4 regions of the Rossellomorea vietnamensis genome follow, and region 1 is predicted to be linked to each of the others. Evidence: riboswitches for the same ligand, from Rfam matches in the RefSeq annotation. Region 1 holds a riboswitch; each other region holds the start of a gene.
What was found. Region 1 has a riboswitch for S-adenosylmethionine ahead of N5C46_RS17600 (O-acetylhomoserine aminocarboxypropyltransferase/cysteine synthase family protein). Riboswitches for the same ligand answer to the same signal wherever they lie in the genome.

Region 1 (7,498 bases):
TAGTTTTGATCGTAGGCTTTATTTAATAGCGACAGATAGGGAGAATAGTAAATGGGGGAAGTCAAAGCCCTCATCCCATAACGGATCATGGATGCCGGTATGAGATCGATTCTTTCCATGATACCCGGGATATCGATTTCGTCATTTTTCAAAGCTTGCACCCAATTGTGATAAGCCGGAACTTGACCAAAATCAATCGGCGTGACAAAAACCAGTAGATTTCTGATAAAATGTGGATTTAATGCTGCATAGATGACAGCCAACGTCCCCCCTAAGCAAAAGCCGGAAAGGGACAGCTCGTCTTTCCCACTGTGTTGAAGGGCTTTCTTTATGGATGGGTCCACATAGTGAGACAAATACTCCGCCAATCCTGTACCTTTCTCTTCCACTGCGGGTTCACCAAATTCGAGAAGATAGACATCGTATCCTTCTTGAAGAAATTCCCCTATCAGACTATGTTCCTTTGTCAAATCAAGGATGGATGGCTTGTTAATATGTGAATATAGTAAAAATACAGGGATATGCCCATTTTTATTTACAGGGGCATAGTACCACAATCTACTATTATGGTTTGTCCAAATTTCTTCTCTTGGAAAATTCGGCTGCCACTCACTATCATTTTGCAAAGTCTCGATGAATCCCTTCCAACGGGCTCGTTCTTTTTGTTCATGCTCTTTTTTCATGTATTCACTTCCATTCTTTATTCATTCAGCGTCTGTAAGAGTGAAAGAAGTTGAATGAATGCCAGTACTGTTTGGAATAATTCAAGCCATTGTTTGACGACCGCAACCAGTTCCGGATCATCCAGCTTCCCTACAATCCACTGATTCAACTCATACTCCACACTCATTCCGATTTTTTTCAATTCCTCATAAAATAGATCCATGTTTCCCCTCCTTATACCTGCGCCCGGATGCCGCCATCCACAACTAAGATGTGACCGTTTATATAGTCAGAAGCAGCAGAGGAAAGGAAGATGGCGACTCCATTCAGATCCTCTCCCTGTCCAAATCGCCTTGCTGGTATATGCTGCTTGATCATATTTCCCTGACTAGCAAAAAGTTCCTTCGTAATCTTGGTTGGAAAGAAACCCGGAGCGATGGCATTCACCTGGATATTATGCGGTGCAAGTTTCACGGCAAGGTCCTTCGTCAACGTCATGACCGCACCCTTGCTCGTATTATAGGGTACCGTATCCATGAGCATGGGGTTCGTCCCGCCAAACCCCGTAACGGAAGCGATGTTAATGATCTTCCCTGCTTTTTGCCTGACCATGATCCGGGACACTTCCTGGGAAAATAAAAAAGCCCCCTTTACATTGACATCCATCACCTTGTCCCACTTATCTTCAGGGATGTCAGCAAATGGACCGGCCCAGGACGTCCCGCTGTTATTGATCAATATATCGATTCTTCCAAACTCTTTCATCACCGTTTCCACTACATGTATAACATCCGCTTTCCGCGTCACATCGCAAGGAATGGCGAGTGACCGTACACCTGAACCAATCAACGTTTCCTTCACTTCTTCACACGCCGACTGGTTTCTCGAACAAATCACGACATGCGCACCAGCCCTTCCCAATGCCAGGGCCATCTCTTTCCCGAGGCCCCGTCCACCGCCTGTGACGATGGCGACTTTGTCTTTAACTGAAAACATTCTATCAATCTCCTTTCTAGTAAATGGAAGGTCATTATTATAATAGATAGATTGAGAGAATAAGTGCGGATTCTCCGCTCCATCCAGTCGAAATTGAATCAAATGCCCTCACAAAAAAAGAGACCTCTCACGAAGAGAGATCTCTTTTTTTTACTGATCCTTATTGGCTGTACGGTTTATATACTCCAAGGCTGCCTGCAGCTGCAAATCGTTCTTTTCATTCTGCACCGCTTCAAATATTTCCTCCTGCAGCCTTTCGCCGGTTTTCGCATCAATGACTCCCGTGACGTCGAGGCTTTCCTGGATCTGAAAATCCTTGACGGCTTTAGCCGTTTTCTTACTGAAATAACCGTCGACCCGATCAAGGGTGAAACCTAATCCTTGAAGCATTTCCTGGGCGTTTTTCACCTGCTCATTGTTCGTGCCTTCTTCCATTGGTTTTTCCACTTGAAGAGGATGGGCATAGAAGTAGGATGGCTGTCTGACCGGGATATCCGGTTTGATTCCCTTCTTATGGATCCAATTCCCGTTCGGCGTCAGCCATTTGAACATGGTGAGCTTGATATTGCTTCCGTCTCCCATCGGCACTGCCTGCTGAACGGTTCCTTTTCCGAAGCTCTTCGTCCCGATCAGTGGATATCCTTCCGCCTCACTGAGGGCCCCAGCAAGGATTTCAGATGCCGACGCACTGCCCTCATCGATGAGGACCACCACCGGGTACGCTTTTCTTTCCTTACTGTTGGAGAAGGATTTCAGCACCTCTCCGCTTCTTTCCTGGATTTGCACATACGGCTTTTTCTCGGTGACGAACTGTTTGAGGATGTCTTCCACACTGGAAAGGAGACCACCGGGATTACCCCTTACGTCAAGAACCAGTCCTTCTACCTTTTTCTTCTCGAGTTCTGTCAGCTGCTTTTTAAAATCGACGGCGGTATTTTCCGAGAAGGTTGTAATTTGGATATAGCCCGTCTTCTTCCCATCGACTTCCTTCACATCGGAAATCACCGTTTCAACAGGGATATCGTCCCGCTTCACGGACACCTCGATCGGATCTGAAAGACCCTCTCTCGTAATCTCCAATTTCACCTCCGTACCCTTCTTCCCTCTGATCTTCAACGTGGCTTCATACAGGTCCAGCCCGTCGATACTGTTTCCATCCACCTTGATGATGCGGTCATTCGGTTTCAGACCGGCTTTTTCTGCAGGTGAATTTTTAAAAGGAGCCACGATGACCAGTTTCCCGTCCATGATCGTGACCTCTGCCCCGATCCCTTCAAAAGAGGAATCCAACGCGTCATTGAATTGAGAAGCGGTCTCCGCATTCATGTAAACCGAATACGGATCATCCAGGGTCTTCAGCATCCCCTGAATCGCCCCTTCCACGAGCTGTCCCTTGTCCACATCCTGAAAGAACTTGTCACTGATCAAATCATACGCGACTTCCACCTTGTGAAGCTTATCATTCAGCTCCCCTTTGCCGTTAAACTGGGCAAGCTCGTCCCCGGACCCGGAACTGCCCGTCCACTCCAAGCCGCCATACATTCCTCCTGCACCGATCAACATGCTAATGATGATGGTGATGATGAGCTTTCTGCCCGTCCACTCCATATATTCCCCTCCAGCTTGTCGTTTGTTTATGGTATGGATGAGAGCAGCGTCCACTTTCCCATCCAACGAAAAAAGACACCACACAAAAACGCGCTTAGGCGGTGCGATGTCTTTGCTTATCTAACTATATGCCGGAGGGGGACGAGTTATGATTGGCAGCGGATTATTTCATACCCGTCACGATTTTTTGATCTTGGTGATTTTTCAGATGAGAAGAGATGATCCCTCCCCATTTCTCGAATTCCACAAGGAACCCGTCATGACCGAATGCTGTCGGGATAAAGTAATGTTCACCCTTAGGCACTTGTAGTGTGAATTCCTTTAAATACTGTGGAGAATAGATCAAATCACCCTCATAGCTGATCGAGACCAGCTCGCACGGATAGGAATCGGCGACCATTTCCGATCCTCCCCTTCCCCTCCCGATGTCATGGGTATTCATCGCTTTCAGGAGGGTAAGATAGCTGTTCGGATCAAATCGCTTTCCCAGTTTCTTTCCTTGATAATCAAGATAGCTTTCCACATTGTACTGCTCATTGGTCCTCACCCGCTGGAAGCGCCTGTCAAACAACTCCTGTGTACGATAGGTCACCATCCCGACCATCCTGGCAATCTCAAGCCCTTTTAATATGGAACCGTGAGGATAGTGGCCATTTTGAAATTCGGGATCCCCTTCAATTGCTGTGATCCCGATATGATTGAAGGCGAGACCGTAATCATTCAATGCCGGTGAGACGGCGAGGGCGAATACCTTATTGATATATGTCGGATACAGGGCCCCCCACTCCAATGCCTGCATTCCACCCAGCGAGCCGCCGATCACCGCTTCAATCCTTTCGACGGAGAGTTGTTGGAGTGCTTCATATTGGGAGTGGACCATGTCCCGTATGGTAATGTGGGGGAAGTCCGGGCCGTATCGTCCTCCGGTTTCCAGATCCGTGGACGTCGGTCCAGTACTTCCTTCACATCCCCCTAACACATTGAAAGCAATCACATTGTATAGATCGGTATCAATGTAGGATCCTGGTCCGACCAGTCCATCCCACCAGCCCTGATCCTCACTCGTTCCCTTCACAATATGGGTGCCGGTGAGGGCATGGCATACGAGGATGACGGGACCGTCCTTATTCCCGGTCCGTTCATAGGCCAGATTTATATTGTATAACGTGGTGCCTGACTCTAAGGTGAGGGATGGGACGGTAATGGAGCTTACTTCATAAGAGTATGAGTTCTCCATTCCTCCACCTCCTTTTTTGGTGTTGTTTGGGGTCATGGGCCCCCCCGGTGAAAACAGTTATTTTTTATACCCTCGACGTTTCTAAAGCCACTTCAATCGCATGATCCAGATCCTCGATCAAATCCTTCGCAGATTCCAAACCGACGGAAAGTCTTACAAGGTCCTCGGTGACACCTGTGGCCCGGATTTCCTCATCGTTCAATTGCTGATGAGTCGTGGAGGCTGGATGGATGATCAGTGACTTCGCATCCCCCACATTGGCAACATGGGACCAGAGGGAAATATTGTCGACGACTTTACGTCCTGAATCCCTGCCCCCTTTGATTCCAAAGACGACGATGGATCCCGCTCCATTTTTCAAATATTTTTGAGCAAGAGCGTGGGATGGATGCTGTGGGAGACCTGGATAAGAAACCCAGGCAACTCCGCTGTGCTGATTTAAGTGTTCCGCAATCTTAAAGGCATTCTCCGTGTGACGTTCGATGCGGAGATGCAGGGTTTCCAGTCCCTGCAACAGCAGAAATGCGTTTTGTGGACTTAAGCACGCCCCGAGATCCCGAAGCAGCTGCACCCTTAATTTTGTGATGAAAGCGGCCGCTCCCACATCTTGTGCGTAGCGAAGTCCGTTATAACTTCTATCTTCTTCTGTAAATCCAGGGAACTTCTCATGATTCCAATCAAACTTCCCACCGTCGATGACGACTCCACCAATGGCCGTACCATGGCCGCCGATCCACTTCGTCGCGGAGTGTATGACGATGTCAGCTCCCCACTCAATCGGCTTGCACACATATGGCGTGGCAAATGTGTTATCGATGATGAGCGGGATATGATGGTCATGGGCCACTTTCGCCACCGACTCGATGTCCAGGACGTGCAGGCTCGGATTTCCGATCGTCTCGGCGAATACCGCTTTCGTTTTCGGCGTGATCGCTTTTCGGAAATTCTCTGGATCAGTCGGATCGACGAAATGAACCTTGATTCCGTATTTCGGAAGGGTCGTAGAGAATAAATTGTACGTTCCGCCGTACAGATTGGTGGCTGCCACGATTTCATCCCCTGCACCGGCTATATTCAGGATGGAAAGAGAAATGGCGGCCATCCCGGATGATACACCCAAGGCTCCGATTCCCCCTTCTAAAAGGGCGAGGCGCTTCTCGAGGACGTCGACTGTCGGGTTCATGATACGGGTATAGATGTTTCCCGGTTCTTCAAGGGCGAATAGCTTTGCGGCGTGATCGCTGTTGTCGAACACGTAGGATGTCGTTTGATAGATGGGTACCGCCCTTGAGCCTGTAGTTGGGTCCGGCTCCTGGCCGCCGTGAAGAAGAAGTGTGTCGAAATCGAATGATTTTGTCATTTGGAATTCCTCCTAATTGTTTTGGTTTTGGGATTCTGTTGAACTAAGATACTGAAAAACCGAAGAAGAATAGGTACCTAGGAAGCGAGAAGAGGATAAAATAAAAAACCCTCTTCCTAAGAAGAGGGTCTAATTGAATAGGGTCCTCCTCTTATCTTTCAGGCAGATCGCCTGCAGGAATTAGCACCTTTTCATGTGACGCACAGTGCGTACATGAAGGTTGCCGGGTTTCATCGGGCCTAGTCCCTCCACCTCTCTGGATAAGAGCATTTAATTGTCAATGTGAAAAATTCATGCGTTGAGATGAATTATAAAGGGTAACCAGCCTCAACGTCAAGACCATTTTCAGAATTTTTTATTTTTTAACAGAAGCTGCTATTGCCTCGTTGAATTGAGAAACGATATCTCCCCCATCCTCGATACCTAACGATATGCGCACCACATGGGTGTTGATGCCTAGTTTTTCCTGCGCTTCTTTCGGAAGGGCACGATGAGAGGTTCCAAGCGGATAGGAAACCGTTGTTTCCACGCCGGCCAGGGACGGGATGATTTTGATCCATCCAAGGGACTTGAAGAATGTGCTGATATCGCAGCTGGCATCGAGTTCGATGGTGACGATCGCCCCATTCCCTTTATCGGATAGATCAGTTGGATAATAGACCCTCTTCACCTGCTCATTGCTGCGCAGTTCATCTGCAAGTGTTCCCGCGTTCTGAGCCTGGGTCCCCACCCGAAGTGCCAATGTTTTCGCCCCCCGGCATGTGAGCCATGCTTCAAATGGACTTAGGTTCGAACCGATGTTGACGACCTTCTCTCTTGCCTTTTGCACAAGCTCTTCTTTTCCGACTACGACCCCCGCTGTGATATCGCTATGCCCGCCGATATACTTCGTAGCGCTGTGAGCGACCAGATCGACTCCTTCAAGGTAGGGCTGACGCAGAAATGGTGTGGCGAATGTATTGTCGATCATCGATTTCAGGTTATGCTTTTCGGCAAGAGCTACCATTCTTGAAATATCCTCTACCCGCATAAATGGATTGGTTACCGTCTCACTGTAGAGAAGTTTGGTGTCGGGAGTAAGTGCTGCCTCGATTTCCTCCTCACTCGTGAAATCGACAAAGGAGGTCGAAATACCGAATGATTTCAGCTCTTCTTTCAGCATATGGAAAGTGCCTCCGTATAAATCCTCCGCCGCAACAATATGGTCCCCTGCCTGAACAACGGCAAGGATACCAACCAGGATTGCCGACAATCCGGAAGACGTGGCGACACCCGCAGGAGCTCCTTCAAGTTCTGCCACCATCTTCCCAAGTTCATCCGTGTTCGGATTACCCGTCCTTGAATAAAGATAAGGAGACTTCCCTTCATAGAAACCCTCAAGTTCCTCCAGAGACGTAAAAGAAAAAGCAGACGTCTGGTAGATCGGTGTTGTCTTACTACGGATTTCCTCTGTTCCTTTCAGCTGACTATGTACGACCTTGGTGGTGAATTTCATTTCACTTTCATCCTTCCTGAATCTATGTATTTTTAAAAGTGTATCATATTCAGAAGATTGTGAGGAGTATGAGTTAATGGGAGGCAAAAAAAGAACCCGCCGCTTTTTGCAACAGGTTCAAATCGTCAGACGTTTTCTA
Region 2 (7,498 bases), 180 kb from region 1:
TTCTGAGCTTTACGCACCTGTTTCCGGTAAGGTTGTAGAAGTGAATGAAGAGCTGTCAGACAGCCCTGAGTTCGTGAACGAATCACCTTATGAAAAAGCATGGATGGTCGTTGTGGAACCAACAGACACTGGAGAAGTAGACAAGCTGATGACAGCTGAAGAGTATGATAAAATGATCAATGAAGGATAATTTCCACCCGGACACCTTGAGGATTTCTCAAGGTGTTTTGTTTTTCTTTTTGGGCATCATATGGGTATTCGCAAAAAGAAAGGATGAATACGCATGGTACTTGAACCAAAAAAATTAGATGTCACAAGCAGGGTGACAGGCAGGCTTAAAAATGGTGAAGTCGAATTATTCCTCGACGGTCAGCCAATCGGCAAAACGTCCCTGCCCCTTGATGGACTGACAATGGAACCGAACTTCGAAGCAAAAGAAAATAAGATTTATCAGAACTATACTTCCACCGAAGGTCATGATGCAAGGTACACGGATTGCGACGAAGGTGGATGGTGTTAAAGGTAACTAGCGGTGCCAGATTCGTGTATGGATCTGGCACCATTTCTATAAGCAGTGAAACAAACCACTTGCACTATTTTTTGTAAACGTGAGAAAATATGAGTAGAAAGTGGACATCATCTCTTGTTATCTGAATATACTATCCTAATCTTATTTCTGAAAGATAAGGTGATGATCATGATGGAACTTGACGAAAAGGTAATCATTGTCGAAGGTACAACAGACAAGCGGAAAGTAAGAGACATAATCAAAGAACCGATTGAAATTATTTGCACAAATGGAACGATCAGCATCACAAAAATGGACGAACTCATCGATGAGCTCTTTGAAAGGGATGTATACATCCTCGTCGATGCGGATGATGCAGGGGAGAAGTTACGTAAACAATTCAAGCGTGAATTCCCCGAGGCGGAACACCTTTATATCGACCGGATGTATAAGGAAGTGGCCGCAGCCCCGGAATATCATCTTGCCTCCGTTCTCATAGGTGCAAATATCGATGTGCATAAAGAATATCTTGGAAAAAGGATGATTTAGTTTTGTTGGAGGTAAGCCAGACAGAAGAATTAAACGAATCGATCAAATCCCATGCGTTGGAAGCCGTTTATCTATATACACCGATGTGTGGTACATGTCAGGTCGCGGGTAAAATGTTGGAAGTGGTCGAGAAACTCCCCCAGTCATTTCATTTTGTGAAGGCGAATCTGAACTATCTGCCCCAATTCGCCGAAGAACAATCCATTGAAAGCGTCCCCTGCCTTCTTTTATTTAAAGATGGACAGGAAATGGAAAGAATCTATGCCTTTCAATCCGTCCCATTCCTATACGAAACCATCAACAAAATCCAAAACAACCAGTGGGGATAAGAGACCTTTATGAAAGGTCTTTTTATTTTGTGGATTTTCTTTCTACAAACGAGGACATATTTCTTGGGAAATGTTTCGAATCCCATCATTTTTTGACTGGTCATCACCCAATTTCTTACTGTTCGACAAATAAGATAAACTCATTCAAAACATGTCGAGAATGTCTAAAAGGGAAAAATACCTAAAAGTGGAATTGATACTATATAGAAGTTTCACTGGGAGGGTATTCATGCGAATATATTTAGAGGAATTAGTAGATCAGTGTCATTCAAGGTATCACTTACGACTCTTGTTTCCGGACAGCCCATTTGTTCTTCAATTTCAATGTGAAAAGGAGCGTTATGCGATCTCCGTTTCAAACAGAGGTTGTGCTGTATTGCGTGATGGTAGCAGGCAATCGCATTTTGATATTAAGGGAAAAGAGAAGGACATGCTATCCCTACTAACAGGAGAAGAGCGATTGTCTCAACTGATTGAAAACGGCATCCTGGAAGTCAAGGGGGGATACCGCCAGCTGTTATTTGTAGAATCTATCCTCTGGCTGACAAGGTCCAGGGTCAAGGAACCCGTCCAAGTATGAAAAACGTGAGAAAAAAGAATTGACACATTTCTATTTTCGATGATAGAATCTCTCTTGTAGCAAATTTTCAGAGTCTTTAACAATTCAAAAAATTAAATAAATCGATACTTTACTCTTATTTAGAGAGGTGGAGGGACGTGCCCTATGAAGCCCGGCAACCGTCAATGAAAATTGAAATGGTGCCAATTCACTCAAAGCATTTGCTTTGAAAGATGAGAGAAAGGATAGTCCTATATATGATTATGCCTTTCTGCTTATCGCAGGAAGGCATTTTTTATTGTATACGAAAAGGCTGTGGGGATTGCCCGGTATGTGCAACTGTAATTCTTATTAAAAAGGTCGTTTTACTCAGAAAGAAGGTGGAGACAGCATGATTAGCATTTCAGATGTAAAAAAAATCTATCAATCAAAATCTGGCCCGATTTCAGCCGTTGATGGCGTCAACATCGACATTGGCCAAGGGGAAATTTTTGGAGTAATTGGCTATAGTGGGGCAGGGAAAAGTACGTTGATCCGAATGCTCAATGGACTTGAAGTTCCCACAAATGGAACCGTGAACGTAAATGGACAGATTGTTTCCAAAGTGAAAGGGAAAGATCTTCGGCAGGCGAGGCAATCGATAGGGATGATCTTTCAGCATTTCAATCTCCTTTGGTCGCGTACGGTACTTGAAAATATCCAGTTTCCATTAGAAATAGCCGGAGTTTCTAAGAAGGAGAGACTGCGAAGGGCCAATGAATTATTGGAGCTGGTGGGATTGGATGGAAGAGGAGACGCCTATCCATCCCAGTTGAGCGGTGGACAGAAACAGAGGGTCGGGATTGCAAGATCCCTTGCAAATAATCCCGACGTCCTTCTCTGTGACGAAGCCACCTCTGCTTTAGATCCGCAAACAACCGATTCCATCCTTGATTTATTGGTGGATATTAATAAACGTTTAGGTCTGACCATCGTCCTGATCACCCATGAAATGCATGTGATCAAAAAGATCTGCCATCGTGTGGCGGTCATGGAACAAGGGAAGGTGGTAGAACTTGGGGATGTTCTTGAGGTGTTCAGAAATCCTAAAGAGCAGGTGACGAAACGATTTGTGAGAGAAGTATCTCAAGTGGAAGAAACAGGGGAAACGATCGATCACCTATTGGCTCAGTATCCGAAAGGAAAAGTACTGAAATTCACCTTCGTTGGTGAATCGACTGAGCAACCGCTCATTACCAGCTTGATCCGACGATTCGACCTGGATGTCAATATCCTTCAAGGACAGATTTCCCAAACGCAAAAAGGGGCTTATGGTACGCTGTTCGTCCATCTTGATGGAAACGAAGAGACGGTTCAGGCAGCCGTTTCCTTCGCTGAGGAACAGATGGTCAAAGTGGAGGTGATCGGAGGATGATAGAAAATATATTTCCGAATGTGGACTGGGAGAAGATGTGGGAAGCGACTGTTGAAACCCTTTATATGACGGGGATGTCAGTCCTGATTACCTTCGTGGTAGGACTGATTCTTGGGATCCTTTTATTTCTTACATCCAAGGAAAATTTATGGGAAAACAAGCTTACATATACGGTGACCAGTGCAGTGGTCAATGTATTCCGCTCGATTCCGTTCATTATCCTGATTGTATTACTGATTCCATTTACAAAATTTTTATTGGATACCATCCGCGGGGCGAACGCGGCTCTTCCGGCCCTGATTATCGGAGCAGCACCGTTTTACGCACGCATGGTGGAAATTGCATTAAGAGAAGTGAACAAAGGCGTCATTGAAGCAGCGAAAGCGATGGGGGCGAAGACTAGCACGATCATATGGAAAGTGCTTATTCCCGAATCTCTTCCGGCTTTGGTTTCAGGTATCACGGTAACAGCCATCGCCCTGATGGGGTATACGGCAATGGCTGGTGTCATCGGTGCCGGGGGATTAGGAAACCTCGCTTACCTGGATGGTTTTCAACGGAGCAGGGAGGATGTAACCCTTGCTGCGACCATCATGATTTTACTCGTTGTATTTGCCATTCAAATCATTGGTGACTACTTCACAAATAAATTAGACAAACGATAAGAGGAGAGAAAACAGATGAAAAAATGGTTAGCAGGAATAGTAGTAGCAACAAGTATCTTTGGATTGGCAGCATGCGGGAGTGATTCCGGCTCCGGAAGCAGTGACGGGAAGGAATTAGTGGTAGGAGCGTCAAACGTTCCCCATGCGGAAATCCTTGAAAAAGTGAAACCGATTTTGGAAGATAAGGGGATCGACCTGCAAATTGAAACATATCAAGACTATATCCTTCCGAATAAAGACCTGGATAATGGTGATCTGGATGCGAACTATTTCCAAACCGTACCTTACATGGACTTGCAGATGAAAGAGAACGAATATGATTTCGTCAATGCAGGCGGAATTCATATCGAGCCAATCGGTGTGTATTCCAAAAAGTATAAATCTCTTGAGGACCTTCCTGAAGGTGCCACGATCTTGATGAGTAATTCCGTATCCGATCATGGCCGCATCCTTACATTATTAGAGAAAAAAGGTCTGATCACGTTAAAGGACGGCGTGGAAAATACACAGGCACAGCTTGAGGACATCAAAGAAAATCCAAAAAAACTGAAATTCGATTATGAGTACGAAGCAGCTCTCCTTCCGCAAATGTATGAAAATGAAGAAGGGGACGCAGTGGTGATCAACTCCAACTATGCCATAGATGCAGGCTTGAAACCCCTGGAGGACTCCATCGCCATCGAAGACAGCAACTCCCCATATGTGAACGTAATTGCTGTAAATAAAGGTGACGAAAACAAAGAAGAAGTAAAAGAACTGGTGAAAGCCCTGCGCTCAAAAGAAATCCAGGACTTCATCAATGAAGAATGGGATGGAGCCGTTGTACCCGTAACGGAATAACAATAGGAAAGCCGGTGCCTTTGTACCGGCTTACTTTCATCAAGTGGTATTCGGTAACTTTTTAACATATTCAATTCCAAATTGGCTCATACTATTTTCGATGAATCTATTTTCGAAATGGAGTTGGATGAAATGCAGATGGAACCTAGAAACACAACCGAAGCAGCCCTTCATGATTATAAAATGGGACTTGGAATCTTCACTGAGAAAATGCCTGAGCTTGCCGAGCAATATAATACGTTTACAGAGCACTGCTTCAGAGAGGGAGTCCTTTCCAAAAAGGAAAAACAGTTGATTGCACTTGGGATCAGCCTTTATTCCCAGGATGAATATTGTATCATCTACCATACAAAAGGATGTCTGGATCAAGGATGTTCTGAAGAAGAGATCCTCGAAGCCATCGGGGTGACAGCGGCATTCGGCGGAGGAGCGGTCATGAGTCAGGCTGTGACATTAGTACAGCAGTCGATTCAGGATTTGAATCAACTAAAGCAATGAGTGCTAAGAGAGGGAGAGATCCTTCTCTTTTTTTATGGGTACTTTTACAAATACCATTAAAATGCATACCTCTAACGGTAATAAATATACATGCGAGTTAATAAATTTCCACCGGGACAGTATTATTTGGCAGTATAGTGGCGGAATTTTGTGAAAACTTAAGGGTAGCCCCCGGGAATCAGGCTGACGGATAAATTTTAGAAAAAATGATGAAATACCGGTTTTGTCTTGTGAACGAGGGGGTAGTATAGTTGTAAAGTAATTAAAAACCCGAAAGGAATGATTCATTATCGACTCTCTTGAGAGTATCTCGTACACAAGTGAAATGGAGAAGGCAATGCATGGAGCCCATGGAATAGGTTATGAGGTGTACAAACGAAAGCATGAAGTCAGAATGCAAGTAGAGAAGAAAAGAGAGCAGGATTACAAAGAAAGCCGCCGAATGATTGCTGCACTTGATCGCAGGGTGCACGCTAATATATAATAAGGAAGAAAAAAGCAAACCAGTGTAGACGATGCACTGGTTTTTTGTTTTTAAAAATAAAATTTGTGGTCATTATAGGAAGCTCAAGCTTTGAAAATTGATTGGAGCGGAAGGTGCTCGACTCCGACGGGAATAGCGGGAAAGTTGAGACCCCACAGGGCAAAGCCCGAGGAGGCTCAACTCACGCCCCGCGGAAAGCGAGCACCTGCAGCGGAAATCAAACCACTCGCTATAAGAAAAGCAAAAGTTCTCACATAGTCCGCCTAAGAAAACACCTCTTAGACCGCCTACATTTTCCCACCCGTTTTGGCCAACAATAGAAAGGGATTCTATCGTTCGGTTAACATGAACTGACAACTTGAAAAAGTTGATAATAGCTTTTATTTGTTATAAGATTGTAATGAGAATAAATTGAGAATGATTAAAGAATTATATTCTTAAATTCATTATAAAGTCACGGAGGTAAATATACATGGCAGGTTCTACTTTAACAATCAAAGATCTTCATGTTGAGATTGAAGGAAAGGAAATCCTGAAAGGGGTTAACCTTGAAATTAAAGGTGGAGAAATCCACGCAGTAATGGGACCAAACGGTACAGGTAAATCAACTTTATCTTCTGCTATCATGGGTCACCCAAAGTATGAAGTGACAAAAGGAAGCATCACGTTCGACGGTGAAGATGTCCTTGAAATGGAAGTGGATGAGCGCGCACGCGTAGGTCTATTCCTTGCAATGCAGTACCCAAGTGAAATCAGCGGTGTAACGAACGCAGACTTCTTACGTTCAGCGATCAACAGCCGTCGTGAAGAGGGCGAAGAAATTTCACTTATGAAGTTCATCCGCAAAATGGATTCTGAAATGGAATACCTTGAGATGGACCCGGATATGGCTCAACGTTACCTGAACGAAGGATTCTCAGGCGGAGAGAAGAAACGTAATGAAATCCTTCAACTAATGATGATCCAACCTAAGATCGCCATCCTTGACGAGATTGATTCAGGTCTGGATATCGATGCGCTTAAAGTGGTTTCCAAAGGAATCAACAAAATGCGTGGGGAAGATTTCGGCTGCCTGATCATCACTCACTATCAGCGCCTTCTTAACTACATCACTCCTGATCACGTCCACGTTATGATGCAGGGACGCATTGTGAAATCAGGCGGCGAAGAATTAGCACAGCGCCTTGAAGCAGAAGGATATGACTGGATTAAAGAAGAGCTGGGAATCAAAGACGAAACTGTCGGCCAAGAAGCGTAAGTGTTAGGGGGATGAAAATGACTGTAGAAACGAAACTACCAGTAGATCAAGACTATGTCAGCTCCTACTCAAAACAACTTGGAGAGCCGGAATGGTTAACAGCCCTTCGTACAGATGCCTTTGATAAAGTAAAGGATCTTAGCCTTCCAGTTGCAGATAAAACGAAGATCACAAACTGGAACTTCACTCAATTCCAGAAGCATACAGTGGAAAGTGACGCGTTTTCATCATTGAGCGAGCTGCCTGAAGAAGCGAAAGCACTAGTTGATTTAGATAACAAAGATCAAAGTCTTTATATTCAACGGAATAATACACCTGCTTTTCTTTCACTATCGAACGAATTAAAAGATAACGGTGTTATTTTTACGGATATTTTTACGGCTGTGAAAGAACA
Region 3 (7,498 bases), 1.7 Mb from region 1:
TAAAACATATCACGTTTTATGGGTCGGTGTTAGGGACAAGAGTAGAGTTCGAACGTATGCTTGATGCAATCTCTGAAGGGAAAATCAAGCCGGTCATTGATCGGACGTTCCCACTCGAGCAAGCCAGTGAAGCACAAACCTATTTTAAACATTCAGGAAAACTGGGGAAGATCGTCCTGCTTCCCTGATATACACGTGATAAAGCTCGGAGTCCTATGTGATTCCGGGCTATTTTTTACTGTGTTAAAGGATTGTACGGGGGCTAAGCCGAACTATACATATATAGACTTTAAAGGGGGCGGTTCATGATGAAAAAGATGACCGAACGACATCCATATAAAAGAGGACTTAAATCGTAAAGGGGTTTTATATGTGAAGCAGTCATTACTTGTCATTGATGTACAACAGGAGTTAGTGGAAGGAAACGAAAAGGAACAGGCGGTCTTTCAAAAAGAAAAACTGCTCGAGACTATCAACAGAGTGATCGGCAAGGCGAAGGAAGCGGACGCCCACATCGTCTTCATCAGGGATAAAGACGTCGCAGGTGGTACCGGCGAAGGGTTCGGGGTACATCGGGACCTTGAGATCCCGGATCATGCAGAGGTATTTGATAAGCTCGCTACCAACTCGTTTTACGGGACGCCGTTACTTTCCTTTTTAAAAGAAAAAGAAGTAGGGCATATCGTGATTGCGGGTTGTCAGACCGAGCACTGCATCGATACGGCTGTCCGTTATGCGACGGTAAGCGGATTCGATGTCACCCTGGTAGCTGACGGCCATTCCACCAAGGACTCACAAGCCTTGAAGGCGGAGCAAATCATTGCCCATCATAATGTCGCTTTAAGGGGTCATTACAATGTGGATCATTTTTCGGATGTAAGGCCATCCAATGAGGAACTGTTCCAGCCAAAGCATGATGAGTATCGGAAGGAATATGGAATGTAGAAAGTACGAGCCCGCTTCATTTGATGAAGTGGGCTTTGTTATGTCATGGACAAGCACGGTTTGACAATCAATATTCTTCCAGTTAAAATATGAATGTATTCATAAATGAACGCGTTCATATTTTTATAATCAAAGGAGCATTGATCATGGCAGGATTACGTGAAGATAAAAAACGGCAAACCCAGCTAAACATCATGGAATCAGCAAAGAACATTTTTTCTCAAAAGGGATTCGAAACGGCTTCCATGGTTGAAATAGCGAAGGATGCAGGAGTGGGGACCGGTACCATCTACAATTATTTTCCTTCTAAGGGGTCTTTGCTATTGCGGATTTTCACTGAAGAAGCGGAGGGGATGAAAGAAGCGCTTCAAGATCCGTTTTCCTCAGAAGATGGTGGAGATCTGGTAGAAAGTGTGGTTGGTGCCATGCAGGGATTTGCAGCATTTTTTCAGCATTATCCGAAAGCATTTTGGCGCGAGCTTTTTCACGTGATGACGGGAGAAGTGGAAGAGAGCATCCGGTTGAGACAGGGGTTATTCGGCATTGATGAAGAGATGATGAAGTGGGTCATGTATTTAATCGAAAGGCATTCGGATTGCTTTGCCGTAAAGGTCGATCCGGAAGAAGCGGCTTATGCCATCTATAGTGCCGCCATGTCCGATACGATGTTCTATATGTATAACGAAGAAATGGATCATCAAGCGTACAAGGAGCAATTGGCGAGGCACATCCGATTTTTATTTGAAGGAAAAATGAAACCGGGAAAGAAGGAATGAACATGAGCATCTTGAGCATCAATGGAGTTCATAAAACCTATCAAAGCGGCCAAACGACCTTTCAGGCACTGACGGATATTCATGTAGAGGTGGAGGAGGGGGAGATTGTCGTCATCCTCGGTCCCTCGGGTTCAGGGAAGTCCACATTGTTGAATGCCATTGGAGGCATTGATGCAATTGATTCAGGGAGCATTGTGGTCAATAAGAAAAACATCGGCCGATTGAGTGACCGAGAGCTTGTGGATTATAGAAGGGAAGACGTTGGCTTTGTCTTTCAAATGTATAATCTGATCCCGAATTTAACGGTCTATGAAAATATCGAATTGACGGCGAATATCAGCCGGGAGTCAATGTCTATTCCGGAGGTGATTCATGCTGTTGGATTGTCGGGGATGGAGGAACGCTTTCCCCGGGAATTAAGCGGAGGGCAGCAGCAAAGAGTCTCGATCGCCCGTGCCGTCGTGAAAGCTCCGAAACTATTATTATGTGATGAACCGACTGGAGCATTGGATTCGGTCACATCGAAAGAAATTCTGCAGTTGATCGAGAAAGTGAATAAAGAATTTAACACGACAGTCCTGATCATCACCCACAACCAGGCAATCAAAAGCATGGCGAACCGGGTCATCACATTGAAAGATGGAAAGGTAGAATCCGACTTTGTCAATGAACATCAAACCTCCGCTGAAGGGGTTGAGTGGTGATGCCTCTTCGGAAAAAGCTGTTTCGGACCATAATAGAAAAAAAGGCGCAGTTCTTTTCAGCGTGGTGTCTGATTGTCATCAGCTCCATCGTGTTTTACGCATTCACAGTAGCCGGAGCGAATCTCATTGATAATCTCCAAATATTTTTTACCGAGAATAAAGTAGAAGATGCTCAGTTCATGACCCAGCAGCCTTTGAATGAAATCGAAGAAATTGAAAATCAGAGTGGCGCGGTAATCGAGCAAAGGATGGCAATTGATCTTCCATATAGTAAAGATTCGACTCTCAGGTTGTTGGGTGAGACGGATGATCTCAATCTCCCCACTGTAGTGGAAGGGGAAAAGCTATCGTCGGACCGTGATATATTAGTGGATAAAGGTTTCGCCAAAGCTCATGATGTGGCGATTGGAAACATGGTTGAACTGGGAGGGGAAACGTTCCATGTTACAGGCTATATGGCTATTCCGGATTACATCTATCCATTAAAGGATGAAGCAGGCTTCCTGAAAAACCCTGATGCATTCGGTGTCGCCGTCGTGAAACCATCTGTTTTATCACAGTGGGAAAATCACCGGATTTACTATAGTGTCCGTCTATCGGATGTTTCCCCGGAAGAACTGAAAAAGCAAATCAATCAAACGAATCAGATCATTAAATGGACGGATAAAAAAGATAATAATCGCATTTCCTTCATCAAAGGGGATATTGCCGGTGTCAAAAAGATGGGGCAATTTCTTCCGATCGGTATTTTATTCATTAGTATGGTGATCATTCTTATATTATTGTGGCGCTTAATGAAGAAGGAATATGTACAGATCGGTACATTGTATGCCCTCGGCTACAGGAAAAAGGAAATTATCCGTCATTATCTTTCTTACGCCGGAATTCTTGCTACCACAGGAAGCGTGGTCGGTACGATCCTTGGCTGGATATTCCTGCATCCATTGCTATCCACTTTCGCGGCTTATTATAATCTGCCCGTACTGGATGTGAAACTGCATGTGGGTTATTTACTTGTGAGTATCTTCCTGCCACTTGTGCTGTTCCTCCCGTTCACCTATTACTTGGTTCACCGTGTCTTGAAGATCCCGCCGGTGAGTTTGATAAAAGGTGGAGAACGAAAGGTCAAAGTGAGCAGGATGGAGCGGTTGTTTAAAATGAAGAAGCTGCCGTTCCACCGGAAATTCGTGATTAGGGAAATCATGAGAAACCTTCCCAGGGCACTGTTTTTGATCATAGGTGTGATGTTTGCGACATTATTATTGTTGTTCGGATTCGTCACCAAGAATTCGATGGAGTTTCTCGTGACCGATAATTTTCAACAAGTATACGACTATGAGTATAGCTATCTATTCAATGCTCCCAAGACCAAAGAGCCTGACTCTGGACAGGTGGGATCCGTGGCACCATTTACCACAGATGAGGAGAGCGTGATGATCACTGGCCTAAAGCCGGATAATACAGCCATTCGATTGCAGGATGCAAGCGGGGAAAGGCTTACATTCGATTCGGTGGTCATGAATAAATCACTCTCAGATAAATTAGGGGTTCAAGAGGGGGATTCGATTCATGTAACAAATGAATTGACGGACAAATCCTTTACTCTCACCATTGATCACATCGCTGAATCCTATCTTGGAAATATGATCTATATGCCCCTCGATGAATTCAACCGATTAAATGATTATCCGTCGGGAAGTTATACGGAAATTTATTCAAACAAAGAACTCCACTTGTCGGAAGATCAGATTGTCTCGATGACAAAGTCATCCGATACGATTGACGGTTTCAAGGAAATGATCAAGCCGTTGAACTATGGTGTGGCAGCGATTGCCTTTGTTGCGGCGATCATTGCGGTAATCATCATCTATATATTGATTTCATTATTAATCGAGGAAAATTCATTCAAAATTTCACTCATGAAAGTCATCGGCTACCGGGAGAAGTCGATCATGAACATGATGATCGGCTATAACATTTGGTTTATCATCCTTGGGTATGCGATAGGCATTCCCGTGACGATATTCTCGATTTCAGCCTTTATGAATTCCATCACTTCAGAAATGAATGTGACGATTCCTGTCAGGCTGGATTGGATGAGTGTCATTATCAGTTTCATCATCATGATCCTATCGTATTATGTTTCCCTGTGGCTGAATCGCCGGAAAGTAAAAGGGATATCGATGAAAGAAGCGATTAACCGGAGTACGGAATAGAATCTGTGGTTTGACGTTAAAAAGTTAAAAGGGAACGTGGCATTAAGATTGCCACGTTCCCTTTTATTTATCGTTCGATCCTTGACAAACCGGACAATGGTAAAGTCTTCTTGAAGCGGCTCCGGCTACCGTCTTCTCGATTTCGCTTCCACAGATGAAGCAAGATTCCCCTTCACGGTTAAAGACCCAGTGACGATAGCGGGATCGCTTCACACCTTTGTCTTTCAGTTTCTGAGCAAGGACGGGATCATTGGTGATACCTCCAGTTTCATACGATTGCTTTACTAAATCCATCATCGCATGGGCAGCTTTGTTTAATTGATCTTCAGTACAGTCGACAGGCCTGAAGGAAGGATGTATGCCGGCAATAAACATAATTTCTGATCGCAAATAATTCCCGATTCCGGCGACAAAACCTTGATCAAGCAATAAAATCGACCATTTCCGGTTTCGGAATCTTTTGTCCTTCATCCGTCCAACCAGCTCATCTATGGATACCTCTTCGCTTAAAAGGTCTGGCCCGACTTTTGAGATGAATGGGTGAGATGGCACCTCTTCATCTCTGAGAACCTCGATATCCGACGCGCTATAGAGAAGGGCGGATTTTTTCTCGTTATGAAGGGCTAATCGAAGCTGGCGATTTGTTTTCGGGTAATTGTAGGTGTTTCTGATATACCATTTTCCGTAAAGTTGATTGTGGGAGTAGATGGTGTATCCATTGTCAAAGCGGATGAGCATGGCTTTTCCTTTCGTATCGACTCTTGTCACGTTAGACCCCTTCAGCAGTTCTCCATAGTCCTTTAAATGAGGGAAGGCAAAATAAACATCTTCCACTGTTTTATTTATAAGAGCACGCTCAACGTTATCGGCTGCTCTTCTGATTTCTGGACCTTCTGGCATGGCGGTTTCTCCTTTTTTACAATAGTTGTTCCCTAATTATACCTTCATGTAACCATTGGATGGGTTGGGCTACATTATCGGTTTCAGGGTCTTGACATTATTCCGATATATTGATAGAGTTTTAAAAAATCAAAATATTTTCTTATCCAGAGAGGTGGAGGGACTGGCCCTTTGAAGCCTCAGCAACAGGTCTGCGAAGATACTGTGCTAATTCCAGCGGGTGATTCAAACCCTGATAGATAGGAGCAATCTTTTATTTGTCGGTGACGCACTCGTTCAGGGTGCGTTTTTTGTTTGTTCACTCATTCCTCAATTAACTTAGAAGGAAGGGTGTTTGTATGGAAAACGCAGGACAGAGTTTCAAAAGAAAGATGAAGACACGGCATTTAGTGATGCTGAGTCTTGGAGGGGTGATCGGAACCGGGCTTTTCTTGAGTTCGGGTTATACCATTCATCAGGCTGGTCCATTTGGGACGATCCTTGCATATTTAATCGGTGCGCTGGTGGTGTATCTAGTGATGCTGTGTTTAGGCGAGCTATCTGTCCATATGCCGGAGACCGGATCCTTTCATAGTTATGCTGCAAAATTCATTGGTCCGGGGACCGGTTATACAGTGGGCTGGTTATATTGGCTGACATGGACGGTGGCATTGGGGTCGGAGTTCACGGCGGCCGGCTTGATGATGCAGCGCTGGTTCCCTTCGATTAGTGTATGGATTTGGAGCGCGGTCTTCGCTGCGTTGATTTTTTTCCTTAATGCATTGTCGGTGCGTTTTTTTGCTGAATCTGAATTTTGGTTTTCTTTAGTGAAAGTGATTGCGATTGTGGGGTTTATTGTGATTGGGGCAGGGGCGATATTCGGGTTCATCCCCCTTGGTCATTCAGAGCCCGTTCCATTTTTCTCGAATATCACCGATTCAGGGTTATTTCCGAACGGGGCATTTGCCATCTTGATGACCATGCTTGCCGTGAATTTTGCTTTTTCAGGAACAGAACTGATCGGAGTAGCGGCGGGAGAAACAGAGAATCCATCCAGATCGATTCCTAAAGCCATCCGCACTACGCTTGTGAGATTGATTCTCTTTTATGTAGGGACGATTGTCGTGTTATCTGCATTATTACCGAGCCAGTCAGCCGGTGTATTGGAAAGCCCTTTTGTCGCAGTGCTTGGACGGATTGGAATTCCTTTTGCCGCAGATATCATGAATTTTGTCATTATCACGGCTATCTTATCAGCGGCAAACTCAGGTCTGTATGCTTCTTCCCGAATGCTATGGTCTCTGGCTGATAAGCAAACGATCTCCCCGATTTTCGCTAAATTGACTGATAGGGGGATCCCTCTTAATGCGATTGTGTGTAGCATGCTTGGAGGGGGACTGTCCTTGCTTTCAAGCATCATTGCACCGGGGACGGTCTACATCGTATTGGTTTCGGTCTCAGGTCTTGCCGTCGTGATCGTGTGGATGAGCATCAGTGCTGCTCAATTTCTATTTCGAAGACAATACATAAGGGAAGGAAACGATGTGAAAGACCTGGCCTATCGGACGCCGCTCTATCCACTGGTTCCCGTTGCATCATTTCTGCTTTGTCTCGCTTCCTGTATCGGCATTGCCTTTGATCCCACTCAGAGGATCGCCCTTTATTGCGGGATCCCGTTCATCGCCGTTTGTTATGGAAGCTATTATCTGACACAATCCGTGAAGAAAAGAGGTACAGATCATGTCGAAGCAACTGAAGCTGAATCCCATTGAGGAGATTTTACAAACACATTCCCTGATGATTTTGGATGGAGCATTAGCCACAGAGCTGGAATCCCATGGCTGTGATTTAAATGATCCCCTTTGGTCAGCCCGTGTACTCCTTGAAGAACCGGAAGCGATTGAGAAGGTTCATGCTGATTATTTCCGTGTGGGAGCCGATTGTGCGATTACAGCCAGCTACCAGGCATCGGTGGATG
Region 4 (7,498 bases), 1.7 Mb from region 1:
CCTGGATACATTTTTTATGTCTCTAAAGAAAATTCTCCAGATGTTTTGCATATGAATTCCGCCTTTATCACTAAGCTGTCATTTGAAACTTAGTTTACCCAACCCGTGTTTTGCCACTACGGATGCTTGAAAATAAGTGATGATTTCTGAAAAAAAAAGGCCCTGACATTTGAAGTCAGGTACCCTTTCCATTTTCATACTATAGGGTCAGTAACATTAATGTATGCTTACCAGCACGAATAAGGGAACTTCAACTATCTGATGTGTGTTCCGCCATAACTCTCTTATACGAACCAATCTTATTGTTCAACATTTCATTAGTAGACAGTAAAGTTTGAAGCTGCTCCTGTATATTTCGTTGATGTTCTTCAAGTAATGACAATCTTTCTTCCATGGTGTGATCCCCTTCCAGGAACAAAGCGGTATACTTTTTAATGGTTGATATGGGCATTTGAGTCTCCCTTAGTTTCAGCACAAATTTCAGCCATTTCATATGGGATTCAGTATATTCTCTTACACCTGATGGTGATCGGTCTGGAGTGATGATTCCTTCTTTTTCATAATAACGAAGGGAGTGCGGAGTGACCCCCAATTCTGAAGACGCTTCACTAATACTATACATTCCTGTTTCCTCCAATGCATAAACAGTTGACTTAGAGTCCACTCTAAGTTTTAGGATTGTAGTGTAACATAAATAGTCAGGAGGAGAAAATATGAACTATACAGTCATTACCGGAGCAAGCTCGGGAATCGGCTACGAGGCATCACTAGCCTTCGCAGCCAGAGGGAAGAATATCATAGCTGTTGCCAGACGAGAGGAAAAATTAAGTGAGCTGAAAGATGAGATTAAGGCTGCATACCCAGAGGTTGATGTCATAATCATGCCTGTCGATTTGTCCATCAGTGAGAACGTCTACCAACTTTATGAAAACTTGAAACAATACCAGATTCAAACGTTGATTAACAATGCCGGATTTGGGAACTTCGATTCCATATCTGAGCAGAATCTTACAAAAATCCAAAATATGTTGAACCTTAATATAGAGGCATTGACCTTATTATCTTCCCTATTTGTAAGAGATTATGAACATGTAGCCGGTACTCAACTGATCAATGTTTCTTCAGGGGGTGGATACACAATTGTTGCGGATGCCGTAACCTATTGTGCTACGAAGTTCTATGTGAGTGCATTCACCGAAGGGCTCGCACAGGAGCTTGCTTCAAAAGGTTCTCAGATGAAAGCGAAAGTATTGGCACCAGCAGCGACAGAAACAGAGTTCGCCCAACGATCATTTGATGTACCTGATTTCAATTATGATGGCACTGTGCCGCAATATCATACAGCAAAGGAAATGGCACAATTCATGTTGGATCTGTATGACAGTGACAAAGTGGTGGGGATTGTTAATGGAGAGACATATGAGTTCAATCTAATGGATCCTATTTATCCATATGCCAATCGGACATCTAAATAGTTACCTAATCTTCTTACAGTATCACGAAGGATTTTCTTCGTGGTACTGTCATTTCTTCCCGTAATCATGACATACATAATTCCCCCATTTCCCCTTTGATCTATACTTCCTAATTTTATGGTTTAGGTAATATTTGATTGGGGTAAAAGAGAAGTATTTGACTTAATAATACATAAAAAATCTATTCTGGTATCGATGGGGGTTAATGTGATGGCAAAGTATGATATTGATGTGAATGGTTCATTATTTGATTGGGATTTGGATAAGGGATCCATAACATTTGAAAATGATGAGGTTGTATTATTTTGGGTTAATACAGCGTTTAAAACGCTGATCGATTCCATCGAGGAAATAGCCGGGGAAAAAGAGGCAAGATTGGTCCTTGAGACGGCAGGCTACCGAACCGGCCTGATCGTCAGTGACTTTTACTTAAAATCCATCGGGAAACCGGAAGAAATCCTGGATAAACTCCCTAACACATATGTAACGGCCGGTTGGGGAATTACAGAAATCTTATCGTATTCCATTGAAGAAAAAAAGGCAGTCGTGCAATTTTGTAATGGATGGGAGTATAAAGTGAATGTTGCACAGGGGAAAGAAGAAGAAGGAACATTCATGCCAGGTCATTGGGCTGGTGTGCTGACTGGAATATTCGGCTCCAAAGTTTGGTACCGGGTGGTCAAAAGCCAGATCAGTGGTGACGACTGTAGCGTATATGAGTTTTTCCCATCCGATATTTCTCCTTCCTTGAATGTCAATGCTCTAATGGAAGAGCAAACCTTAGCAGCCCAAGAAGAATTGGATCGCATTACGAAGCAGAGAACCGAAGTGTTATCCGAGATCATCAAAGAAATCTCTTCACCAATCATTCCTGTATTGGACTCGATTCTCGTGGTCCCTCTTGTAGGTCGCTATAATGAAATTCGAGCTGAAGAATTGCTGAATAAAACACTTCTCAATCTGCCGCGTTACAAAGCTGAATTCCTGATCATCGATTTGACCAGTCTCAGCAGGGTGGATGATTATACGTTATCTTTCATTCAGAAATTCGTAAGTGCAGCCTCCCTATTGGGAACTAAGTGTCTACTTGTGGGGATTTCTTCTGAACTGAGTATTAAGGTCACACAGAGGGGCTATCGGATGAACCATATTCCCTGCTTTTCAATCCTGCAACAGGGAATCAACTACGCGCTCGATCAATTAGGTATGGAGATCATCAAGAAGGTGTAAGAGTAAATAGGCAGGATGATTTCCTGCCTTTTACTTGTACCCTAGCGTTGAATAGGATGTTCCATATTCTGCTCATTGCAAAGGACTATCACATATTTTAAAAACATTATGGTCTGCTTGACCCGAATCTCATTTGAGTCTGTATTAATTCCTTCCAAGCCTGAACGGATGTTCATCGCTTCCCTAATAAGGCTATGCCACTCTTCAGGAATCTCTTGCAATCCATACTGACCGGCACCTTGCTTGGAAATGATCGACGCTTCTTTCAATGTGTAAAATTGACGAAGAATACCAAGGACCGACCACTCTATTTCAGCATCAATCATAGAGGTGGGATAATGCTTTACCTCATCTAGAGATTCTTCGAAGGAACGAAGTCTTCCAGCCCAATACGTATTCATATTATGCAGGACATATTGGTACAATTCTTCTGAGGATGGTCCTGAAAAAGTTGAAGGGATTTCAGGTCCTACAATCCTCAACTCGTTATGCTTCACTAAATACCATGTGACAGGGTTAAAATTGAAATATTCTCCAAAGTTCAATTCACCATTATTATAGTATGCATATAGTTCGGTATCATCTTCACAGGTTGGACCCCTATTCCCGAAATCTTCTTTTAAAATATATACCCCGTCCATTTCCGGTTTTGGAAACGTTTGCTGTAGTGTTAAATGAATATGATTAAGTGCCTCCGAATCCTCTGTGGTTAGTCGACGGTTGGTGACGGTAATAAAATCTATATCACTCGAATCATTCACAAATGCTCCCAGGGCAATGGACCCGTGTAAATACATTCCTTCGAGGGTTTCCGGCAAATATGTATTGAATAATCGAATATACTCCTCCAGTACGCTTTGTACGATTCTCGGTACGTTTGTCATGTCATGTTTTCCCCCATTGAATGATTTTGTGCAAGGAGCTCTGGAATCTCCATTCCCCAATAACCAATTATTTCAAATATTGGAAGGGTATTCAATAGATACTTTCATTTTGTTGATAATTATATTTTTGAACTTCAAAAGAAGCTTGACCTCTCTGAGGTCAAGCTTCTTACATGAAGTCTTCTATTATCGATTCAGCTGTTTTCTTCCCGTTCTGAATACAGGCGCCTATCCCCACGCCGTAGTAGGAGGCTCCTGCCAGTTTCACTCTTGGCATTTTAGTTGAGAGCATCTGCTCCAAAGCCTGTACGGCCTGATTATGCGAAAGATGATAATTCGGCATTAATTCTTTCCAATCGGTCACTTCCACTGAAATGGGATCTGCATTGATTCCGACGCTCTTCTTTATATCATCCAGTGCCACCCTGGTCAGTTCGTCCTCTTTCAAATTCTTTAACTGCTCGTAATGAGTACTCGTGCTCTTATAAAAGAGTCTTACCAGGAGATTGTGTTTCCGGGATGTGTGTTTCCATTTCCGGCTCGTCCATGTACATGCATCGCACTTCACTTCACTGCCTTTGGAAACAATAAACCCTGTACCATCAGCCGGTAGCTCTTCGTCAGGAACATTGAATCCCAGATAAATCGAGATCAAGGAAGAGTTCCTTAGAGTATTAAAATCATTGTCTAAATAATTGTGATTTAGGATCTGTTGAGTCACATCATGTGGTGTTGCAAATATGACCGCATCTGCTTGGATGCTTTCATGACCTTTTAACGTGAGCTCATATTTGTCAGCACTCATATGGAGATTTTTTGTCTCAGTTCCTTTTAGGATCGTGGCATCAGCGCACTTTTCTTCCAGACGGTCGATAATGGTGGATAGTCCATGTCTAAAGGAAATAAACTTTTTATTGGAAGACCCTTTGAATCTCTGCTTGTTCGCAGATAATCCTTTGATAATGCTTCCATATTCATTTTTATAATCAAGAAGATATGGAAGAGTCGAAGCCATGGTCAGTTTATACAAGTTACCCGAATAAACTCCTGATAATACAGGTGCAATTTGATTTTCCACAAGTTCCTTTCCGAGAAATGCTTCCAGAAATTCTCCGATGGAACTTTCCTTCGTGAATACAGTATTTTCCGTCTCCAGGTCAGAAAGAGCCGCTTTCTTTCCGGCTTCAGAAATCAGTGTGCTTTCATTAAGTGCTTCTACGCTCATGGGAATACCGAAGATCGTGTCAGGAGGTATTCTATGCAGTTCGCCATTTGTGTATATGTAAGATGTTCCTGTTTCGTTATAGACGAGTTCGTTTTGAAGTTGAAGTTCATCAACCAATGGAAGTACTCCCTCATTACGGGCTACAATGGAATCTGCGCCAGCTTCCATAATAAAGTCACCTTCCGTTACCGTCCTGATCTTACCACCGAGCTGTTGATCCCGTTCAATTAACACGGACTCAATATCCAGGTTTTGTTCCCTGGACATTTTTTGCAGGTAATAGAGAGCTGTTAAGCCTGTAATGCCCCCACCTACGATAACCACTTTCTTCATACCATCCACTCCATTAATTACGTGTATGTATACAGATTATCATGTTTTAAACGGATTAGAAAAAGAAACTGTGTCGGAAAAAGGAATATGGCATGTAATTAGGATATGGCATCATTCATTGACCCTAGCTTCATGTCTAATTCAAAGTTGACAACTAGGAATAGTTTGATATAACATATAATAGAATTCTGATAACCACATAGCCACTTATCCAGAGAGGTAGAGGGACTGGCCCGATGATACCTCAGCAACAGATTCTATTTTCTAGAAAACTGTGCTAATTCCACAAGCGTTAAGCTTGAAAGATAAGTTGAAGTTTTCCATTCAAGCCTTCTTCTTATCTTACTAGGAAGTAGGCTTAATTACATTAAAAAGTCTCTTCCTCTGTTTATTTACATTATAAGAGGAGTGATCATAATGGGAGAAAATCTCCAAGAAGCAATCAATAAAAAAAGAAATGAGTTAATTAACAAATTGATTGTCCATAACATTTTCAAAAAAGGTAATAAACAATTATTTGAGCTGACACTTAGAGAACTTGAGGATGAATATCACTTTATTCAGAAGGATTGCCATCCTCATAGTGATGTCGGCTCTATTCACTGGAAGAATTGCACGAATCTAACCAGTTAGAAGCCTGGTTTATCTTCTCGGAAATCGCCAAACAAAAAAATGACGCGGGCCTATGGCTCACGTCATTTCTATAGTTATTGAGCATTTACCTCAACAGCATCCTTCTTATAATAAGCTGCAAAGATTTCCGCAAATGCTTCGGTGGAATTATATAATTCCACTAAGTTATTTTCGACCCCACCAAACTCAAGGAGCATAGCCCGTTCTGTTAAATCCTGATTATAAACCCCGTTTCCTTCTGCTTTTGTTTTAACGAAAACCCCCCTGCTGATACCAGGGTACTTCTCCTCTAATTTAGCATTCAATTCTTTCGCGATTTTCAGGTTCTTTTCAAAGTTCTTATTTTCTTTTCCTACAATGAAGAATAGTCGGGCGTAGTTCTTACCATTGATCGTTTTGGTCGTAATGTTTCGAGGCTGGGAATCCCGGTGAATATCTATTAAATAGGTTAGATTGTCATCTTGCGCGAGGGCTTCCTGAACCAGTCCCCTGGTTAACTTGTAGGATTCAAAATATGTCCATGATTTATTTTTTAACGCTTGGTTTACATCTGTCTTATCCTGGACCGCCCCGATTCCTCTTGATTCGAGTTCCTGTTTCAATTTGGAACCAACCGCAATGACATTGACTTTTTCATTGGTACTGGCCGGATCTTTTGAATCATTGTTTTTGATCAGTGGGCTAAAGGCTTCCCAGCTGTGGGAGTGATAAATGAACACGGACTTTTCTTCGATTTCCTGCACACCGTCACCTGAATTGTGATTGGCTTGATCGACTTGGTTCTGATCGATTTCCTGATCCTTCAGCTGGTCCTCCGTTGGCGCTGGCGACTCATTAGGTAAATTGGTAATGTCCGTCCCTTTTCCGGCAACGGCTATATGCGTATGATAATTTTCGATTCCAGGGATTTCCCTTCCAAATAGACTCCTGGGGTCAAGCAGAGATACATTCGTCACGCTTTCCAACCAATCAAAGTCGGTATTCATGGCCTCTTTATTCTCGATGCGCAAACCCGTCATTTCCTGTGACAGAAGCATAAGGAATGTCTCTTTCGGAACAAGCTCTGATACCGAAGTATAGAAAAGGCTGTCCACCCTCAATTTAATGGCCGTCGATGAAATCAGCCACACCATTACATACATCATGATGATCCCTATCAACACTACCCGGATTACGGCTTTCATAGATACGAATACTAGTGGGACTAAGCTATTATTATTTCGAGACTTATACGACATCATCAGTACCCCTATATAAAGTATTTAATAGTTAACTTTATGCAGAGTGTCGATAGAGTAGAAGGTTTTTTCAGGATTCGGTCTGATTTCCTATAGGACAGGACATAAATGGAAAATCACTTTTCTAAAACGACCTGAACGAAAAAAAACGCATGATGAGATGCGTTTTTGGTTTATCGCCCATTCACTTCATGTGCAGCCCTTATACCGGACTCCACCGCACCTTCTATCCAACCATGAAAAGAAGAGGTGTGTTCCCCTGCAAAATGGATCCTTCCTTCGGGTGTCCGGACATAATCGCCGATGTCAGCTGCCTGACCCGGTGTATATAGAGTGAAACATCCTGCCGAGAAAGGATTTCTGCTCCAATTATAAACAAAATAATTCAGTAGTTCTGTATAAACCCGATTTCCATAAACCCTGGATAGATCCTTCAACACTTCTGAAATGATTGCTTCCTTCGATTTACTATTCCATAAG

Region 2: it holds a riboswitch for S-adenosylmethionine, as region 1 does, so the genes downstream of both, N5C46_RS18510 (methionine ABC transporter ATP-binding protein) here and N5C46_RS17600 (O-acetylhomoserine aminocarboxypropyltransferase/cysteine synthase family protein) in region 1, are expected to answer to the same signal.
Region 3: it holds a riboswitch for S-adenosylmethionine, as region 1 does, so the genes downstream of both, mmuP (S-methylmethionine permease) here and N5C46_RS17600 (O-acetylhomoserine aminocarboxypropyltransferase/cysteine synthase family protein) in region 1, are expected to answer to the same signal.
Region 4: it holds a riboswitch for S-adenosylmethionine, as region 1 does, so the genes downstream of both, N5C46_RS03460 (Fur-regulated basic protein FbpA) here and N5C46_RS17600 (O-acetylhomoserine aminocarboxypropyltransferase/cysteine synthase family protein) in region 1, are expected to answer to the same signal.

What each region holds. Positions count from the first base shown of each region.
Region 1 covers NZ_CP104558.1:3,449,368-3,456,865, reverse strand. The annotation lists gene N5C46_RS17625 (alpha/beta fold hydrolase) at 1-683, opposite strand, end outside; gene N5C46_RS17620 (hypothetical protein) at 701-886, opposite strand; gene N5C46_RS17615 (glucose 1-dehydrogenase) at 898-1,659, opposite strand; gene N5C46_RS17610 (S41 family peptidase) at 1,810-3,267, opposite strand; gene metX (homoserine O-acetyltransferase MetX) at 3,431-4,504, opposite strand; gene N5C46_RS17600 (O-acetylhomoserine aminocarboxypropyltransferase/cysteine synthase family protein) at 4,569-5,864, opposite strand; SAM riboswitch class I at 6,013-6,131, opposite strand; gene N5C46_RS17595 (trans-sulfuration enzyme family protein) at 6,220-7,359, opposite strand; gene N5C46_RS17590 (DUF302 domain-containing protein) at 7,485-7,498, opposite strand, start outside.
Region 2 covers NZ_CP104558.1:3,627,586-3,635,083, forward strand. The annotation lists gene gcvH (glycine cleavage system protein GcvH) at 1-190, shown strand, start outside; gene N5C46_RS18490 (YusG family protein) at 284-520, shown strand; gene N5C46_RS18495 (toprim domain-containing protein) at 698-1,057, shown strand; gene N5C46_RS18500 (thioredoxin family protein) at 1,060-1,386, shown strand; gene N5C46_RS18505 (SCP2 sterol-binding domain-containing protein) at 1,616-1,966, shown strand; SAM riboswitch class I at 2,079-2,185, shown strand; gene N5C46_RS18510 (methionine ABC transporter ATP-binding protein) at 2,337-3,359, shown strand; gene N5C46_RS18515 (methionine ABC transporter permease) at 3,356-4,024, shown strand; gene N5C46_RS18520 (MetQ/NlpA family ABC transporter substrate-binding protein) at 4,040-4,864, shown strand; gene N5C46_RS18525 (carboxymuconolactone decarboxylase family protein) at 4,997-5,362, shown strand; gene N5C46_RS18530 (YuzK family famiily protein) at 5,700-5,846, shown strand; gene sufC (Fe-S cluster assembly ATPase SufC) at 6,319-7,104, shown strand; gene sufD (Fe-S cluster assembly protein SufD) at 7,122-7,498, shown strand, end outside.
Region 3 covers NZ_CP104558.1:1,738,730-1,746,227, reverse strand. The annotation lists gene N5C46_RS08965 (zinc-binding dehydrogenase) at 1-188, shown strand, start outside; gene N5C46_RS08960 (cysteine hydrolase family protein) at 373-945, shown strand; gene N5C46_RS08955 (TetR/AcrR family transcriptional regulator) at 1,092-1,721, shown strand; gene N5C46_RS08950 (ABC transporter ATP-binding protein) at 1,724-2,425, shown strand; gene N5C46_RS08945 (ABC transporter permease) at 2,425-4,641, shown strand; gene nei (endonuclease VIII) at 4,705-5,541, opposite strand; SAM riboswitch class I at 5,681-5,787, shown strand; gene mmuP (S-methylmethionine permease) at 5,880-7,292, shown strand; gene mmuM (homocysteine S-methyltransferase) at 7,261-7,498, shown strand, end outside.
Region 4 covers NZ_CP104558.1:633,628-641,125, forward strand. The annotation lists gene N5C46_RS03435 (MerR family transcriptional regulator) at 251-622, opposite strand; gene N5C46_RS03440 (SDR family NAD(P)-dependent oxidoreductase) at 714-1,475, shown strand; gene N5C46_RS03445 (STAS domain-containing protein) at 1,686-2,705, shown strand; gene N5C46_RS03450 (aminoglycoside adenylyltransferase domain-containing protein) at 2,747-3,589, opposite strand; gene N5C46_RS03455 (protoporphyrinogen oxidase) at 3,759-5,147, opposite strand; SAM riboswitch class I at 5,352-5,459, shown strand; gene N5C46_RS03460 (Fur-regulated basic protein FbpA) at 5,565-5,780, shown strand; gene spoIIP (stage II sporulation protein P) at 5,855-7,018, opposite strand; gene N5C46_RS03470 (flavin monoamine oxidase family protein) at 7,192-7,498, opposite strand, start outside.